2 regions of the Rhizobium sp. FG113 genome follow, and region 1 is predicted to be linked to the other one. Evidence: riboswitches for the same ligand, from Rfam matches in the RefSeq annotation. Region 1 holds a riboswitch; the other holds the start of a gene.
What was found. A riboswitch is a leader RNA that binds a small molecule or an ion and turns the genes downstream of it on or off. The one in region 1 is predicted to bind cobalamin.
Positions count from the first base shown of each region.

Region 2: it holds a riboswitch for cobalamin, as region 1 does, so the genes downstream of both, cobU (bifunctional adenosylcobinamide kinase/adenosylcobinamide-phosphate guanylyltransferase) here and bluB (5,6-dimethylbenzimidazole synthase) in region 1, are expected to answer to the same signal.

Region 1 is NZ_JBMDKV010000003.1:384,194-391,901, reverse strand. Features, by position in the region: gene ACODTZ_RS12185 (LTA synthase family protein) at 1-1,543, opposite strand, end outside; gene ACODTZ_RS12180 (TolB family protein) at 1,818-2,651, shown strand; cobalamin riboswitch at 2,677-2,861, shown strand; gene bluB (5,6-dimethylbenzimidazole synthase) at 2,902-3,588, shown strand; gene ACODTZ_RS12170 (DUF2865 domain-containing protein) at 3,602-4,720, opposite strand; gene ACODTZ_RS12165 (NADP-dependent malic enzyme) at 4,863-7,175, opposite strand; gene ACODTZ_RS12160 (UDP-2,3-diacylglucosamine diphosphatase) at 7,442-7,708, shown strand, end outside.
Region 2 is NZ_JBMDKV010000009.1:216,927-224,634, forward strand. Features, by position in the region: gene ACODTZ_RS21225 (LysR family transcriptional regulator) at 1-383, shown strand, start outside; gene ACODTZ_RS21230 (entericidin domain-containing protein) at 539-694, shown strand; gene ACODTZ_RS21235 (hypothetical protein) at 701-1,048, opposite strand; gene ACODTZ_RS21240 (cobyric acid synthase) at 1,494-2,948, shown strand; gene ACODTZ_RS21245 (chloride channel protein) at 2,945-4,735, opposite strand; cobalamin riboswitch at 4,982-5,374, shown strand; gene cobU (bifunctional adenosylcobinamide kinase/adenosylcobinamide-phosphate guanylyltransferase) at 5,666-6,184, shown strand; gene cobW (cobalamin biosynthesis protein CobW) at 6,189-7,238, shown strand; partial or broken gene ACODTZ_RS21260 (cobaltochelatase subunit CobN) at 7,510-7,708, shown strand, end outside.

The DNA of each region.
Region 1 (7,708 bases):
GCTTCATGACGCTGACGGAAGCCCGGCGGGTGGCGACCTGGTCGGGCATGTAGCCGGTATTCGTGTAGACGCTGCCGAGCGGCGGCAGGTGGTCGCCCCAGAGCACGATGATCGTCTCGCGGTCACGCTTGGATGCCCACTCGGTCAGCATCTTGAAGCTGTCGTCTGCTTCCTTGACGCCCTGCGTATATGTGGCGAGCGTGGCGCGGTCTGCGTCGGTCAGATTGCCGGTGATGTCGACCGTGTTATTGGCGTAACGGTTGGCCTCGTAGGGGCCATGTCCCTGCAGGGTAACAGCGAAGAAGAAGAAGGGCCGGTCGAGCCCGTCGGCTTCCTGCATGATCTCCTTCATCAGGCTATCGTCGGAGGCGAAAATGCCGCGCTTTTCCATGGTCGGCATGGTTTCTTCGGTGCGGAATTCCTCGAAGCCGAAATCCTTGTAGACCTCGTTGCGGTTCCAGAACCAGCCGCTGAACGGATGCAACGCACGGGCCGCATAGCCTTCGCCGCGGAAGAAGGTGGCAAGCGACGGGATGTCGTTGCGGATATACTGTTGGTAGGGAATGCTGCCATAGGGCAGGAAGGCATTCGAGAAGCCGGTCAGCGCCTCGAACTCGACATTGGCGGTCATGCCGCCGAACTCGGGCGAGAAGACGTGGCCTGACTGCGCCGCGCGGATCGTCGGCATCGGGTCTTCGGAGAATTTCAGCGTCTTCAGGCGCGTCGGATCCCAGAAGGATTCGCTCATCAGCATGATGACGTCAGGCTTGTCGCTCGGGCCGCTGAGATAGCCGTAATTGCGCGACGGGATGGCATCGAGCGCCTGCGCATTGAGGCCGGCGGGCGAGGCGACATCGGCCATCGGGATGTTGAAGATGAAAGCGAGGATGAAGCCGTTGCTGCGGTAGTTCTCCTTCTGGTCCCACATCATCGGCACCACCTGAAGGCGGTCGCGGATATAGGAATATTGCGAGTAATCCATCAGCGAGCCGAAGGCGGCGATGACGGGAACCGTCAGGCAGAGATTGCGGATACGGTTGCGGCGCGCCATCTTTGGCAGGCGGCGCCAGGCGTAGCGCCATGCGAGAACGAGGCCGCTGACGGAGAGAAGAATGCCGACGGCAACCGCGATAGCCGTCATCGGGCGGTCGCGGACCATGACGGGAAGCAACTCCAGAATCTGGCGGCCGAACAGCATGTCGGAGGGATAGAGCGGATCGGAGAGGTAGTGCTGCTTCTGATTGGAAACGAGTGCGGGGACGAGGACGAGCGGGAGGACAACCAGGGCCGAGAGGAAACGGCGGCCGAGGATCGCATCGACGCAGAGCATCACGACAGTCAGCATGACGACCGTGGTCATGCCGGGACGGGCCGTGGAAGACAGAAACGCGCCCACGTCGGTTGCGCCGCCGCGCGCGATCACTTCGACCGAGAAGGTTGCAAGCAACGCCATCACTGCCGTCAGGGCGACTGCAATTGCGCCGCGCAGGATGGAGGGGCGGGTATCCGCGCCAACGCCACCATAGAGCGCCGCTTCGCGCATTGCCGCTCCGGACTTGAAAACTTGGGCGATCAATGGCGGAACTCCAGTGTCATCATAACGTCACCGAACTGTCACATCTTCGTCATGAACGCTAGATGAACCATTGTTGTTTCGCGGGCTTAACGCTTTTTTGATCACAAACTTTTCGGCGACTGGTTGCCTCATGTAGCGTGTGCTCCGGATGGAGCCTGCCATGGCGGCGCGGGAGCGATCCTTGCGCGCCTTATTTAGCTGTCGTAGGTCAGGGAGATGTTCGCGTCAGAGGAGAGTTTGCATGCGCAGTTCCGTCGAGATCTACAACGTCAAGACGGGCGAGGCCCGTGTGATCTGGCAGACCGAGAGGCTGGTCGAAGCCCCCAATTACGCTCCTGACGGCAGCTATCTCCTGCTCAACGACGAAGGCATGCTCTACAAGCTTGCGCTCGATGGTTCAGCGAAAGTGCAGAAGGTCGATACCGGATTCGCGACCGCCTGCAACAACGACCACGGGATTTCACCCGATGGCACTCGCATCGTGATCACGGACAAGATCGAGTTCGGCAAAGCGGCGATCTATACGCTGCCGATCGAGGGTGGGGCGCTGCAGCTGGTGACCACCAATCACCCGTCCTACTGGCACGGCTGGTCGCCCGACGGGAAGGAGCTCGCCTATTGCGGCATTCGCGGCGACCTGTTCGACATCTACACGATCGACGTGACCGGCGGTGAAGAGCGGCGGTTGACGCATGGCGAGGGCCGCAATGACGGGCCGGATTATTCGGCCGACGGGCGCTGGATCTATTTCAACTCCAGCCGCACCGGCCTGATGCAGATCTGGCGTATCCATCCCGACGGGACCGGCGTGGAGCAGGTGACGCACGACAATTACGGCAACTGGTTCGCGCATCCGTCGCCGAAGAACGACAAGGTGGTGCTGATTTCCTACGACCCTGAGGTCTTCGACCATCCGCGTGACAAGCATGTGCGGATGCGGATCATGGATATGGACGGCGGCAACCTGACGACGCTGTTCGAGCTCTTCGGCGGGCAGGGATCGATCAATGTTCCGAACTGGTCACCCGATGGTGACGAATTCGCCTATGTGCGATATTTCCCGGTCGAGGCTTGAGCGATTGCATCATGCGCGGTTTGTCGGCATAGGTGGCGCGTCGGGTGCCCGCAGGCTTGCGGGAGAATCGGGAATTCGGTGCAAGACCGGAACGTGCCCAACGCTGTAAGGCCGACGTCTGCCGCTTTATGCCACTGGCGCTTTTTGCCGGGAAGGCGTGGCAGACGGATGACGCCAAGTCAGAAGACCGGCCCGACAATCATAGACTGACCGCCTGGACAGCGGCCGGTTGTGTTGTTGGGGATTGACGATGCGACCAGACCAATCTGGCTCTCTTGCGAGAGCGGGTGCCTTTTCGGCGAGCGAGCGCGACGCCGTTTACAGAGCCATCGAGACCAGACGCGATGTGCGATCGGAGTTCCTGCCGGATGCCGTGCCCGATGACGTGATCGGACGGCTGCTGGCGGCCGCTCATCATGCGCCGTCCGTTGGCTTCATGCAGCCGTGGAATTTCATTGTGGTGCGCGATCAAGCCGTGCGTTCGACCGTGTGGGAGGCTTTCACCAAGGCCAATGCCGAGGCGGCGGCGATGTTTTCCGGCGAGCGGCAGCAAGCCTACCGCGCCCTGAAACTGGAGGGCATTCGCACGGCACCCGTCGGCATCTGCGTGACCTGCGATCCGGATCGCTGCGGCGACGTGGTGCTGGGGCGCACGCACAATAGGCGGATGGATTCCTATTCCACCGTCTGCGCGGTGCAGAACCTGTGGCTTGCAGCGCGCGCCGAGGGCGTGGGCGTCGGCTGGGTGAGCATCTTTCACGAGGCCGATCTGAAGCGCGCGCTCGGCGTGCCTGAGCGGATCGAGATCGTCGCATGGCTCTGTGTCGGCTATGTCGACCAGCTCTACGAGGAGCCGGAGCTCGCCGTGAAAGGGTGGCGACAGCGATTGCCGCTGGAGGATCTGGTGTTTACGGATCGCTGGGGCGGGGGCGCATAGCCCGCGACGCCTGCTATTGCTTCTGCGCCGGCGGTTGCTGCGGCTGGGCGCCCGGCATGGCGGGGTGTTTCAGGTCGATCGACCCTTGATCGCCGGCGAGGAACTGCGGCCCCACTTGGCGCACCTTGCCGGCGCTCGGATCATAGGGGCGATCGGGGACCTGCGCCTGGGGTGCGGGCGGTTGAGGCGTGGGTTGGGTTTCGGGCTTGGCGGCGGCGGTGTTCGGGGTTTCGATCGTGGTGATCGAGCTCTGCGGCGGCGGGGCGCTCACAGACTGGTTGCGGCGCATCTGTTCGTAATAGGCGGGCAGATTGCAGCTGCAGGATGATTTCTCACCGGGCTTGCGGTTCTTGTAGGCGAATGCATTCGGCATGGCGCTGTAGGGCGCGCCTGTGGAGGCAGAGATCATGTTCTCGGTCTCGCCGCTGGAAACGTCGTGATAGTAGAGCTCGGTTTCGATACCTGGGCACATCTGCTGGCAGGTGTTGGCGTCGCGGGCGAAATCGAAGGAGGTGGCGTTCGAGCGGATGGGGAAGAAGCCGCCGTCGCAGCTGCGCACGCAGATCGTGTTCAGATGCGTCAGAGGCTGGCCGCCGGGCGAGAACTCGTAGGAGCGCTGCCGCTCGCCGCCGAGCGGAATGAAGGTGTCGCTGCGCATGGCCTGATCGTCGATGCTGGGCGGGTTCGCATATTGCGGCTCTTCATATTGCTGCACGGGCGAATTGCAGTTGTTTTCGTCGAGTGCGGCGAAGAGTTCGTTGCGCAGGCGGGCGTCCGGACTTTGCGCGCGCAACTCGTCCCGCCGCATCTGCAGGTCGGCGATGTTGTCGAGCATCTTGGCTTCGGCCTGTTCTAGCTCGCCGCAATAGCCGGCATTGTCGCCGCCGATCACCACCATGCTGCCGCTGCTGCAGCCGCTGCGGCGCTGGTCGCTGCGCAGCTTGCGAAGCTCGAGGTTTTGTTCGGTGATGGCGCTGGCGAAGCGGCGTATTTCGGGCGACATGCCACCGCCGATCGTCTCTGGAATTGTGGCCAGACGGGCGCGCAGCTGACCGCAGATCGGCGCCAGCTGCGCATAGGCAGGGGCGGAAAGGGCAATCAGGAGTGCTGCGGCCAGCGTGAGGCGTTTCAAGGCATCGTCCCGTCAGTGAGCAAATACCAAATGGCGAAGGGCGGACCATGGCCCGCCCTTCGATATACATTGCTTGTCTTAACAAGCTGCCGCTCAAAGCCTAACGCATTTTCAGCGTCCAAGGCAAATCACGCCGCCCAAATCATGCCGGCTGAGATGCCTCGACGACCGCGAGGGCCGCCATGTTGACGACGCCGCGCGAGGTGACCGATGGCGCCAGGATGTGGGCGGGCATGGCCGCGCCGAGCAAGATCGGGCCGACATGCAGGCCGTCCGTCATCGACTTGACGACGCCGAGCGTGATGTTGGCCGCATCGAGGTTCGGGAAAACCAGAAGGTTGGCTTCGTCGTGCAGCGTGGTGTTCGGCATGACGCGCTTGCGCAGCGTTTCCGAGATTGCGCTCTCGCCGTGCATTTCGCCATCGACTTCCAGATCGGGCGCGGTGTCGCGCACGAGCTGCAGAGCGTTGCGCATCTTGGTGGCGCTTTCCGATTCACGCGAACCGAAGTTCGAATGCGAGACGAGGGCGGCGCGCGGCGTGATGCCGAAGCGCTTGATTTCCTCGGCGGCGAGAACGGCGGATTCCGCCACTTCCTCGGCAGTCGGGTTGAACGTCACATAGGTGTCAGTGAAGAAGGTGGCGCCGCGCTGCGAGATCAGCAGGCTGAGTGCCGAGAAATCGCGAACGTTTGGGCGCTTGCCGACGATCTGGCGGACATCGCGCAGGTGCTTCTCATAGCGGCCTTCGAGACCGCAGATCAGCGCATCGGCCTCGCCACGCTTCAGCGCCAGCGCGCCGATAACCGTGGTGTTGGTACGAACGATGGTACGCGCCGCTTCCGGGATGACGCCGCGGCGGCCGACGAGCGAGAGGTAGAGCTCGACGTACTCGCGGAAGCGCGGATCGTCTTCCGGATTGATGACGTCGAAATCAGACAGCGGACGGATGCGCAGGCCGTAGCGCTTCAGGCGCGTTTCGATGACCTGCGGACGGCCGATCAGGATCGGCTTGGCGATGCCTTCCTCAAGCAGAACCTGGGCGGCGCGCAGCACGCGCTCGTCTTCGCCTTCGGAGAAGATGACGCGCTTCTTGTCGGCATTCTTGGCCGCCGCGAAGATCGGCTTCATGACGAAGCCGGAGCGGAAGACGAAGCGGTTCAACTGGTCGAGGTAGGCGTCGAAATCGGCGATCGGGCGCAGCGCCACGCCGCTATCGGCCGCAGCCTTGGCGACGGCGGGCGCGATGCGCAGGATGAGGCGCGGATCAAACGGCGAGGGGATGAGATAGTTGGGGCCGAAGATCGGCGTTTCATCCGAATAGGCGCGGGCGGCGACATCGGACGGCTCCTCGCGGGCGAGGGCCGCGATGGCGCGCACGGCCGCCATCTTCATTTCCTCGTTGATCGTGACGGCGCCGCAATCGAGCGCGCCGCGGAAGATATAGGGGAAGCAGAGGACGTTGTTGACCTGGTTCGGGAAGTCCGAGCGGCCGGTGCAGATCATCGCGTCCGGGCGGGCGGCGCGGGCGAGATCCGGCATGATCTCCGGGTTCGGGTTGGCAAGCGCCATGATGAGCGGCTTCTCGGCCATCTGCGCCAGGAGCTCCGGCTTCAGGACGCCGGCGGCCGAGAGGCCGAGGAAGACGTCGGCGCCGCCGATGTTTTCAGCCAGCGTGCGGGTGTCGCTCTTCTGCGCGTAGACGCTCTTCCATTCGTCCATCAGCTCGACGCGGCCTTCATAGACGAGGCCTTCGAGGTCGTGGACCCAGATGTTTTCGCGCTTGGCGCCGAGGGTGACGAGGAGGTTGAGGCAGGCAAGGGCCGCGGCGCCAGCGCCGGAGGCGACGATCTTGACCTCTTCGATCTTCTTGCCGGCGAGCTCCAGGCCGTTCAGGATCGCGGCGGCGACGATGATGGCGGTGCCATGCTGGTCGTCATGGAAGACCGGGATCTTCATCTTTTCGCGGAGCTGGCGCTCGATCTCGAAACATTCCGGCGCCTTGATGTCTTCAAGGTTGATACCGCCGAAGGTCGGCTCGAGCGCGGCGACGGTGGAGACCATGTGATCGACGGTCGTTGCATCGACCTCGATGTCGAAGACGTCGATATTGGCGAACTTCTTGAAGAGAACGGCCTTGCCTTCCATCACCGGCTTGGAGGCCAGCGGGCCGATATTGCCGAGGCCGAGAACGGCCGTTCCGTTGGAGATCACGGCAACCAGATTGGCGCGGGAGGTGTAGTCGGCGGCCGTCTCAGGATTGTCGCGGATGGCGAGACAGGGGGCGGCGACGCCGGGCGAATAGGCGAGCGCGAGGTCGCGCTGGTTGCCGAGCGGCTTGATGGCCTGGATCTCGATCTTGCCGGGACGGGGATAACGGTGGAAGAACAACGCCTGTTCATCGAGGCTGCCGCCTGCCGCTTTGTTGTCCGTCTTCGGTTTGTCGCTGTGATCCATCGTAATGCTCCAGGCTGTCGCACATGCTTTCATTGGAGCGCTTTCAATACATCAATCGAAAGACGGTAACAGCGAGAATTTCGGTTCCGGTTCCCAAAAACAACGCAAATGTGCAACAGCGCCCGCGAGATACCGGGGATTTGCGACGGAAGGGCCTGTGATCAGGGCCTGACATCCGGGCCGTGTCATCTTCCTGAAACACGAGTCTGGTTTTCAGAGGCACAGATGAAGCATGGGGCACGGGCAGTTTGCTTGTGAAGGACAATATGGATACGCGCCACTTCCGTACGCTCTTTATTTCCGACGTCCATCTCGGCTCGAAAGCCGCGAAAGCCGACTTCCTGATCGACTTTCTCAAGTACCACGAAGCCGACACGATCTTCCTGGTGGGAGACATCGTCGACGGCTGGCGCCTGAAGCGCAGCTGGTACTGGCCGCAGGAATGCAACGACGTGATCCAGAAGCTGCTGCGCAAGGCGCGCAAGGGAACGCGTATCGTCTATATCCCCGGCAACCACGACGAATTCCTGCGC
Region 2 (7,708 bases), on a different contig from region 1:
GGCTGGTCTGGGCCGGCGCCAAATGCGGTACCGCGCATCGCCGCGAGCCGCTGCCAATCTCCATCTGGGAAGAGGGATGCATCTGGCGGCTTGAGGCGCTTGCGCAGCTCGAGCGGATGAAGCGGGATTTCCGCGTGGCGTTTCTGAGCGGCCACACGATGGCGCAGCGCGCCGCCGTGGTCTCTGATCTCGCGATCGCGCCGCTACCGCGCTCCTATGTCGGAGAGGATATGGAAATCCTCGGCGCGCAGGACGGGCTTCCCGAGCTCGGCTCCTTCGATATCCGCCTGTTGACCATCTCGCAGATGACCGCGCCTATGAAAACGGTGGCCGAAAGCATCCGGCTTGCGTTCAGCGAAAAAGCCAAGGCGATCGCCGCCTGAAGGTCAGCCGGGCAGGGTATTCGTGCCCGGCTAATATCGCTCATTTAAAAAAGAGAAGTCCGGCTGAAACCTTTTTCGGTTCAGTGCGTTATCAGCGCGCAGCAGTCGTGCGACTGGCTGCGGAGAGCGGTTTTTTAAACAAGGGATTTCCGACTATGACCACCACGGTAAAGATTGGTGCTGCCATCATGCTTCTGTTCACTCTGGCCTCTTGCGCCAACACCATCCGTGGCGTCGGTCGCGATACGGCGAACGCCGTCAACGCCACGCAGGATGCCGGCCGCAACGTCAATCACGCCGCGCAGCGCTAAGCCGGCTCAGATCTTCGCCTGCGGATAGGCTTTCTCTAGGCCACCCGATGCCGTCAGGCCCTTGCGGAAGGCGGAGTAGGTCGGATGCTGGCTGGACTTGGAAGCTTCCATCAAACGAATCTGGAGACGCGGCGGTGCTGCGTCCCCAACCCATTTTCCCAATGCCTCGAGCTTCAGCGTGTTCAGGAACGGTGCGCGCGACGCATTGTCGAGGTGACGATGGATGCCATCTAGCAGGCTGTCGTCCTGCGCCGGGTTTTCCATGATCAGCCCAAGATAGGACTTGTCCTGTTCGCCCAGCGCGGAAAACTTGGCGGCGATCGTCTCGGAATCGGGAAACGGGGCTGAGGTCATCGTCATTCTCCATGTCATCGGTACTCGTTCGCCGCTGGAAGCGGCGAGTCGTCTTCGGCGACTTATATGCAACGCGCTGGCTTGCCGAAACCTGTCGCCCGTGCGGCAGCCTGTCTCAATCCGCTCATATCGTTGCCGAAACAAAATCGTCAAAAGGGCCTGAATTCATATTTGGTTAAGTGCTCACTAACCATCCGGTAACAATGTGGCGCTAAGAATAGCTGCGTGGCGGGGGACAACCGCTGCTTCTCCGGATCAGGTATTGCGTCCCGGGGAACGTGAGCTTCGCCGTGTATGGGCAAAGCGCCAGCGTATTTCGGCAAGCCGCGCGACCTTAGGTCTGCGCGGCTTTCGCATTTCAAGCGGCTGCGATTGAGCCGTTGCGATTGACCGGGGCTGAAACGCCGTTGTACGCCGTCTTCAGTTTTGAGGAGCGCCGCGCCAAATGACCAAAGCCATCATGCTGCAAGGAACCGGCTCGGATGTCGGCAAGACGGTGCTCGTCGCCGGCCTTTGCCGGTTGGCCGCCAATCGCGGCATCTCGGTGCGCCCGTTCAAGCCGCAGAACATGTCGAACAATGCCGCGGTCGCCGATGATGGCGGCGAGATCGGGCGGGCGCAGTGGCTGCAATCGATGGCCGCGCGGGTGCCGTCGTCCGTGCACATGAACCCGGTGCTCTTGAAGCCGCAATCGGATGTCGGCAGCCAGATCATCGTGCAGGGCAAGGTCTGGGGGCAGGCCAAGGGACGCGACTACCAGCGGCTGAAGCCACAATTGCTCGACTATGTCACCGAAAGCTTTCAGAGGATTTCGGGCGGCGCCGATCTCGTCATCGTCGAGGGGGCGGGGTCGCCCGCCGAGATCAACCTGCGGCCCGGCGATATCGCCAATATGGGCTTTGCGACGCGCGCCGGCGTTCCCGTGGTTCTCGTCGGCGATATCGATCGTGGCGGCGTGATCGCTTCGCTGGTCGGTACGCACACGATCCTGTCTGACGAGGATCGGGCGATGATCTCGGGCTATATCATCAACAAGTTTCGTGGCGACGTGTCGCTATTCGATGACGGGATTGCTGCTGTCGGGCGTTTCACCGGCTGGCCCTGTTTCGGCGTCGTGCCTTGGCTGAAGGCCGCTTCGCGGCTGCCGGCGGAGGATTCGGTGGCGCTGGAGCGGCTGGCGCGGGGGCAGGCCGGGGCGCTGAAGGTCGCGGTTCCGGTTTTGCCGCGGATCGCCAACTTTGACGATCTCGATCCGCTGCTGGCGGAGCCGGATGTGGAACTCGTCTTTGTGCGCGCTGGCGAACGATTGCCTGCCGATGCGCAGTTGATCATCCTTCCTGGGTCGAAGTCGACTATTTCCGATCTTGCCGATTTCAGGACGCAGGGTTGGGATCAGGATCTCTCCGCGCATATCAGGCGCGGTGGACGGGTCATCGGCATTTGCGGCGGTTACCAGATGCTCGGCCGGACGGTGCGTGATCCGCTGGGGATCGAAGGGAGCGTGCGCGAGATCGAGGGGCTCGGCTTGCTCGACGTCGAGACCGTCATGGACGCGGAGAAGACCGTGCGCAACAGCGTGGCGGTTTCGGCGGAGAATGGCGAGGCTCTCTCGGGCTACCAGATCCATCTCGGGATTACCGAAGGCGCCGACCGCGTGCGGCCCTTCGCGATCGTCGATGGCAAGCCTGATGGCGCGATCTCAGGGGACGGGCGGATCGTTGGGACGTATCTGCACGGGCTGTTTGCGAGTGACGGCTACCGGTCCCGGCTGCTTGCAAGCTTCGGCCTGACAGGCCAAAGCCGCGACTATCGCGCCGGCGTCGAGCAGGCGCTTGACGAGGTTGCTGCAGAGCTCGAAACGCATCTCGACAAGCGCTGGCTGGATAGTCTGCTCAGTTAAATCTCGCCGGAGACCTCGCGGCGGCGGCGGTCCAGTTCTTCGCTGTAGCGGCGCAGCGTGTGGGCTTCGCTGAGCTGGCCGACCACGGTGCGCTCGACGAGATTGTTGACGACGGCGAGCGCTTCGCTTTCCGTCTTGTCGAAGATCGCGGCGGCCTGCTTGGCATTCATCTGCGGGGTCAGGAAGTCGTTGCGGTAGCGCACGAATTCGTCGAGGCCTTTGCTCTCGTCGGCGGTGTCGGTGAGGTTGGCGTAGATATCCGGCACAAGCACGAGGCCGGCATATTTGCCGCTGTCTTCGACCAGGATCACGCGCTGGGCCGAGCCGATCGGGAAGCTTTCCTTGAATTGCTCGATGCTGATACCGACCTTCGCGGTCTTGACGTCGGCGCGCATCAGCTTGTTGACCGTCAGATTGCGGATCCAGCCGACATCATGGGCGCTGCGGATACTTTCACCGCGCAGGTGGAAGCGCCATGTGGCGAAGGAGTAGCCGAAGGTGCTGCGCACGACGAGCGACGAGGTGATGACGGCAGCCAAGACCAGCGCCGTGATCGGGAAGTCGCCGGTGATCTCGAGCGCCAGGAAGGTCATGGTCAGCGGTCCGCCGATGACGGCCACGGCAAGCGAGCTCATGCCGACGACGGCGTAGATGATCGGTGTCAGTGTCGCATGGGCGAAATAGGGGGCCGAGTAGGCGAAGAACTTGCCGAGCAGCGCGCCCATGAACAGCGAGGCGAAGAACAGGCCGCCGCGGAAGCCGGAGCCGATCGATATCGCCGAGGCCAGCGCCTTTAGCAGGAAAAGGCCGATCAGCACGGGAATCACGACTTCTCGGTCGAGATTGAGATGCAGGGCGCCATGGCCTGCCGACAGTACCTGCGGCGTCACCAGCGCAAGCAACCCGACGATGATGCCGCCAAGCGCCGGGCGGAAGGGGAGCGCGATCGAGCTGCGGCGTGCGAGCTCCTCGATAAAGGCGACGCCCTGCATGATCAGGATGCCGATGCCGGCGCAGAAGGCGCCGAGCAGGATGGCGGGCACATAGTCGGCCGGCATGACGGTGCCGAAATCGCCGACATCGATGATGAAATCGCTGCCGGCCAGCAGCCGGGCGACCAGCGTGGAAACGAGTGCCGAGACGACGACCGGCGTCAGCGACACGATCGTGTAAGTGCCGATGATCAGCTCGAAGGCGTAGAAGGCGCCCGTCAGCGGCGCATTGAAGGCGGCCGCGATGGCACCGGCGGCGCCGCAGCCGACAAGAACGCGCAGATCGGCGCGGCGCAGCTGTAGTTTGAAACCGAGCTTCGAGGCGATGCCGGACGCCAACTGCGTATAGCCGGCCTCAAGGCCGACGGATGCGCCGAAGCCGTTGGAAATCAGGTTCTGGATCGCGACGATGATGCTGTCGGTCAAGGACAGGCGGCCGCCATGTAGCGCGTTGGCCTCGATCGGGTCGACCATCGGCTTCTTGCGGGTCTTCGCCAGCACATACATCAACAGGCCGAGCAGGATGCCGCCGCAAACGGGGGCGGCCATCAGCAGGAACTTGTCGTCGATCTGAGAGGAGCTCAGACGCTCCACGTCGCTGATCCCGAAGATCAGGCTGTGCATCTCGCGCGAGATCAGGCTCATGCCGGTGACGGCGAGGCCTGACGTGACGCCGATCAGCGCGCCGGCCAGCACCATGCCCATTTCGCTGCGTCTCAGGAGCGCGCGCATGCGCCCCACATCGAGCAGTGTGTGTAGCGGGCCAAGCCGTCTCAGATTGATTTTCAGGCGCATGGTGGGGAAACTAGGCGGGCGGAAGCCCGTTCAAGGGTGGTAAAGGAGGGGACATTTGCGGTGCTGCGCCGCATGCGCTGCAAATGCGGCAAAAACCCGGCTGACGCAACAAGTTTTTATGACATTAAGTCTCTGATAATAGACGATAAATCTGGTAGAGATGATCGTCTTGAGGCTTGATGTCAGTCAATTTGGCTGGTGGCTGCGATTGGCCGTCGATTGACTTCGCAGTCACGCTTGCCTAACCATGGATCGATAACGGATGGTTCCGGATCGCCAAAAGCGGTGCGGATGAAAAGGGAATGTGACGGGGTGGACCCAACCAGGGCGCCTTCATCACAGCCGACCCCGCGACTGTAGAGCGGTCAGGGTCTTCCGTCCGGCGTCGGATGCTCTCAAGCCGGCTGCCTGCGTGGTGCAGGCGGGTGAGGGGCTGAAGACGGCGGAAAAGCCACTGGCAATGCAAGCCATGATCAACCGGGGTTGGACGCCTCTAAATCTACGAATCGTCCGCCTTTTCATGATTGCAGCCGGGAAGGCGAGGAAGAACCGATGGCACGATCGGGATGGCCTGCGTGGCTAGCCCGATCGTCGCCTGGACCCGCGAGCCAGGAGACCTGCCAATCGTGCCGGGCGCAAAGCCCACCCCTGGGCAAGTGTGCCCAATGCCAGCACGGAGGTTGTCATGGCAGACAATGAGATTTTGGCGTCGGCGTCAGGCCGGGCGCTCGGAACGTTCAATATGGGCACCCTCATTCCTGTGCTTGTCACAGGAATCCAGCGCGTCCAAGTCCTTGGACGCGGAAGACACCCCGCAAGCAACGAAGCCATTCACCGCGCGGACACGCGGTGGCTGGATTCCTGTGACAAGCACAGGAATGAGGGAGATCGTGGTGGATGGCCGCGCTTATCGCCGGAAGCCTTCGCGGCATGATCACGGTTTCCTCCAGCCTAATCCTCGGCGGCGCCCGCTCCGGCAAGTCGCGTTTTGCCGAGCAGCTGGTCATCGCCAGCGGTCTCGAGCGCCATTACATCGCCACCGGCCGCGCCTGGGACGAGGAGATGCGCGCGCGGATCGATCAGCACAAGGCCGATCGCGGTGATCTCTGGATGACGCACGAGGAGCCGCTCGATCTAGTCGGCCAGCTGACTGCCATCGATGGCGAGGGGCGGGCATTGCTTGTCGATTGCCTGACGCTCTGGGTTACCAATCTGATGATGGAAGAGCGCGACATGGCGGCGGAATTCGCGGCACTGGCCGCCTATCTGCCACAGGCGAAGGCGCGCCTCGTCATCGTTTCCAATGAAGTCGGCCTCGGCATCGTGCCCGAGAACCGCATGGCCCGCGAATTTCGCGACCATGCCGGACGGCTGCACCAGATGATCGCGGCGGTCGCCGCGGATGTGTATTTTATCGCGGCGGGACTGCCGCTGAAAATGAAGGGTTGAATTGATGAACCAGCAGAAGATCCCCGCCACAGTGATCACCGGCTTTCTTGGCGCCGGCAAGACGACGATGATCCGCAACCTGTTGACCAATGCGGGCGGCAAGAAGATCGCGCTCATCATCAACGAGTTCGGCGATCTCGGCGTCGACGGCGAAGTGCTGAAGGGCTGCGGCGCGGAAAACTGCACCGAGGACGATATCATCGAGCTCACCAATGGCTGCATCTGCTGCACGGTGGCCGACGACTTCATCCCGACGATGAGCAAGCTCCTTGAGCGCGAGAACCGTCCTGATCATATCGTCATCGAGACCTCGGGTCTTGCCCTGCCGCAGCCGCTGGTCGCCGCCTTCAACTGGCCCGACATCCGTACGCAGGTGACCGTGGATGGCGTGATCACGGTGGTCGACAGCGCCGCCGTCGCCGCCGGCCGCTTCGCCGACGATCATGACGCCGTCGACGCCCGCCGCGCGGAGGACGAGACGCTGGACCACGAGAGCCCGATCGAGGAACTCTTCGAGGACCAGCTGACCTGCGCCGACCTGATCGTGCTCAACAAGACCGACCTCATCGATGGCGCCGGCCTTGCCCGGGTGCGCGATGAGGTTGCCTCGCGCACGGCGCGCAAGCCCGCGATGATCGAGGCGAAGAACGGCGAGGTGCCGGCAAGCGTACTGCTCGGCCTTGGCATCGGCACCGAGGCGGATATCGGCAACCGCAAGTCCCATCACGAACTTGAGCATGAGGACGGCACGCCGCACGATCACGACGAGTTCGACAGCTTCGTCGTCGAGCTCGGCCCGATCGCCGATCCGGCTGTTTTCGTCGAGAGCCTGAAGGGCATCATCGCCGAGCACGACGTTCTGCGCGTCAAGGGCTTCGTCGACGTCCCCGGCAAGCCGATGCGCCTGCAGCTGCAGGCCGTTGGTAGCCGGATCGACCATTATTTCGACCGCGCCTGGGCCGCCGGCGAGACGCGCGGCACGCGGCTGGTGGTGATCGGGTTGCACGAAATGGATGAGGGTGCGGTGCGTGAGGCGATCGAGGGTCTGGTTTAAGGTTGATGGTTGGGATGGGCGGTTGTTGCTTTGAAAATCGTTTGAGTGGTGCCGTGTGGCCCCCTCATCCGACCCTTCGGGCCACCGACCGGGGTCGAGCCGCTGGTCTCGACCCGTCCTTCGGACCCCCGTGGGGGAGAAGAGACTCGGGGCCGGCCGCTCGCAACAATCTTTCCTTCTCCCCAACGGGGAGAAGGTGGCCCGAAGGGTCGGATGAGGGGGCCACGCACTCCACGCCTACGAATACCATTCTCCGTAAAGACACATCGATATGCACCTTCTTCTAGCCCAGCAGGGAACGATCAACGACGGCGAGGAGGCGATCGATCTTGGTCAGTCGCCCGGCGACATCCTGTTTCTCTCCGCTGCCGACACCGAACTGGCGGCGGTAGCAGCCGCGCATCGTCAGCGAGGTGGGGGACGGTCGCTGCGCATCGCCAGCCTGATGAGCCTCAAGCATCCGATGTCCG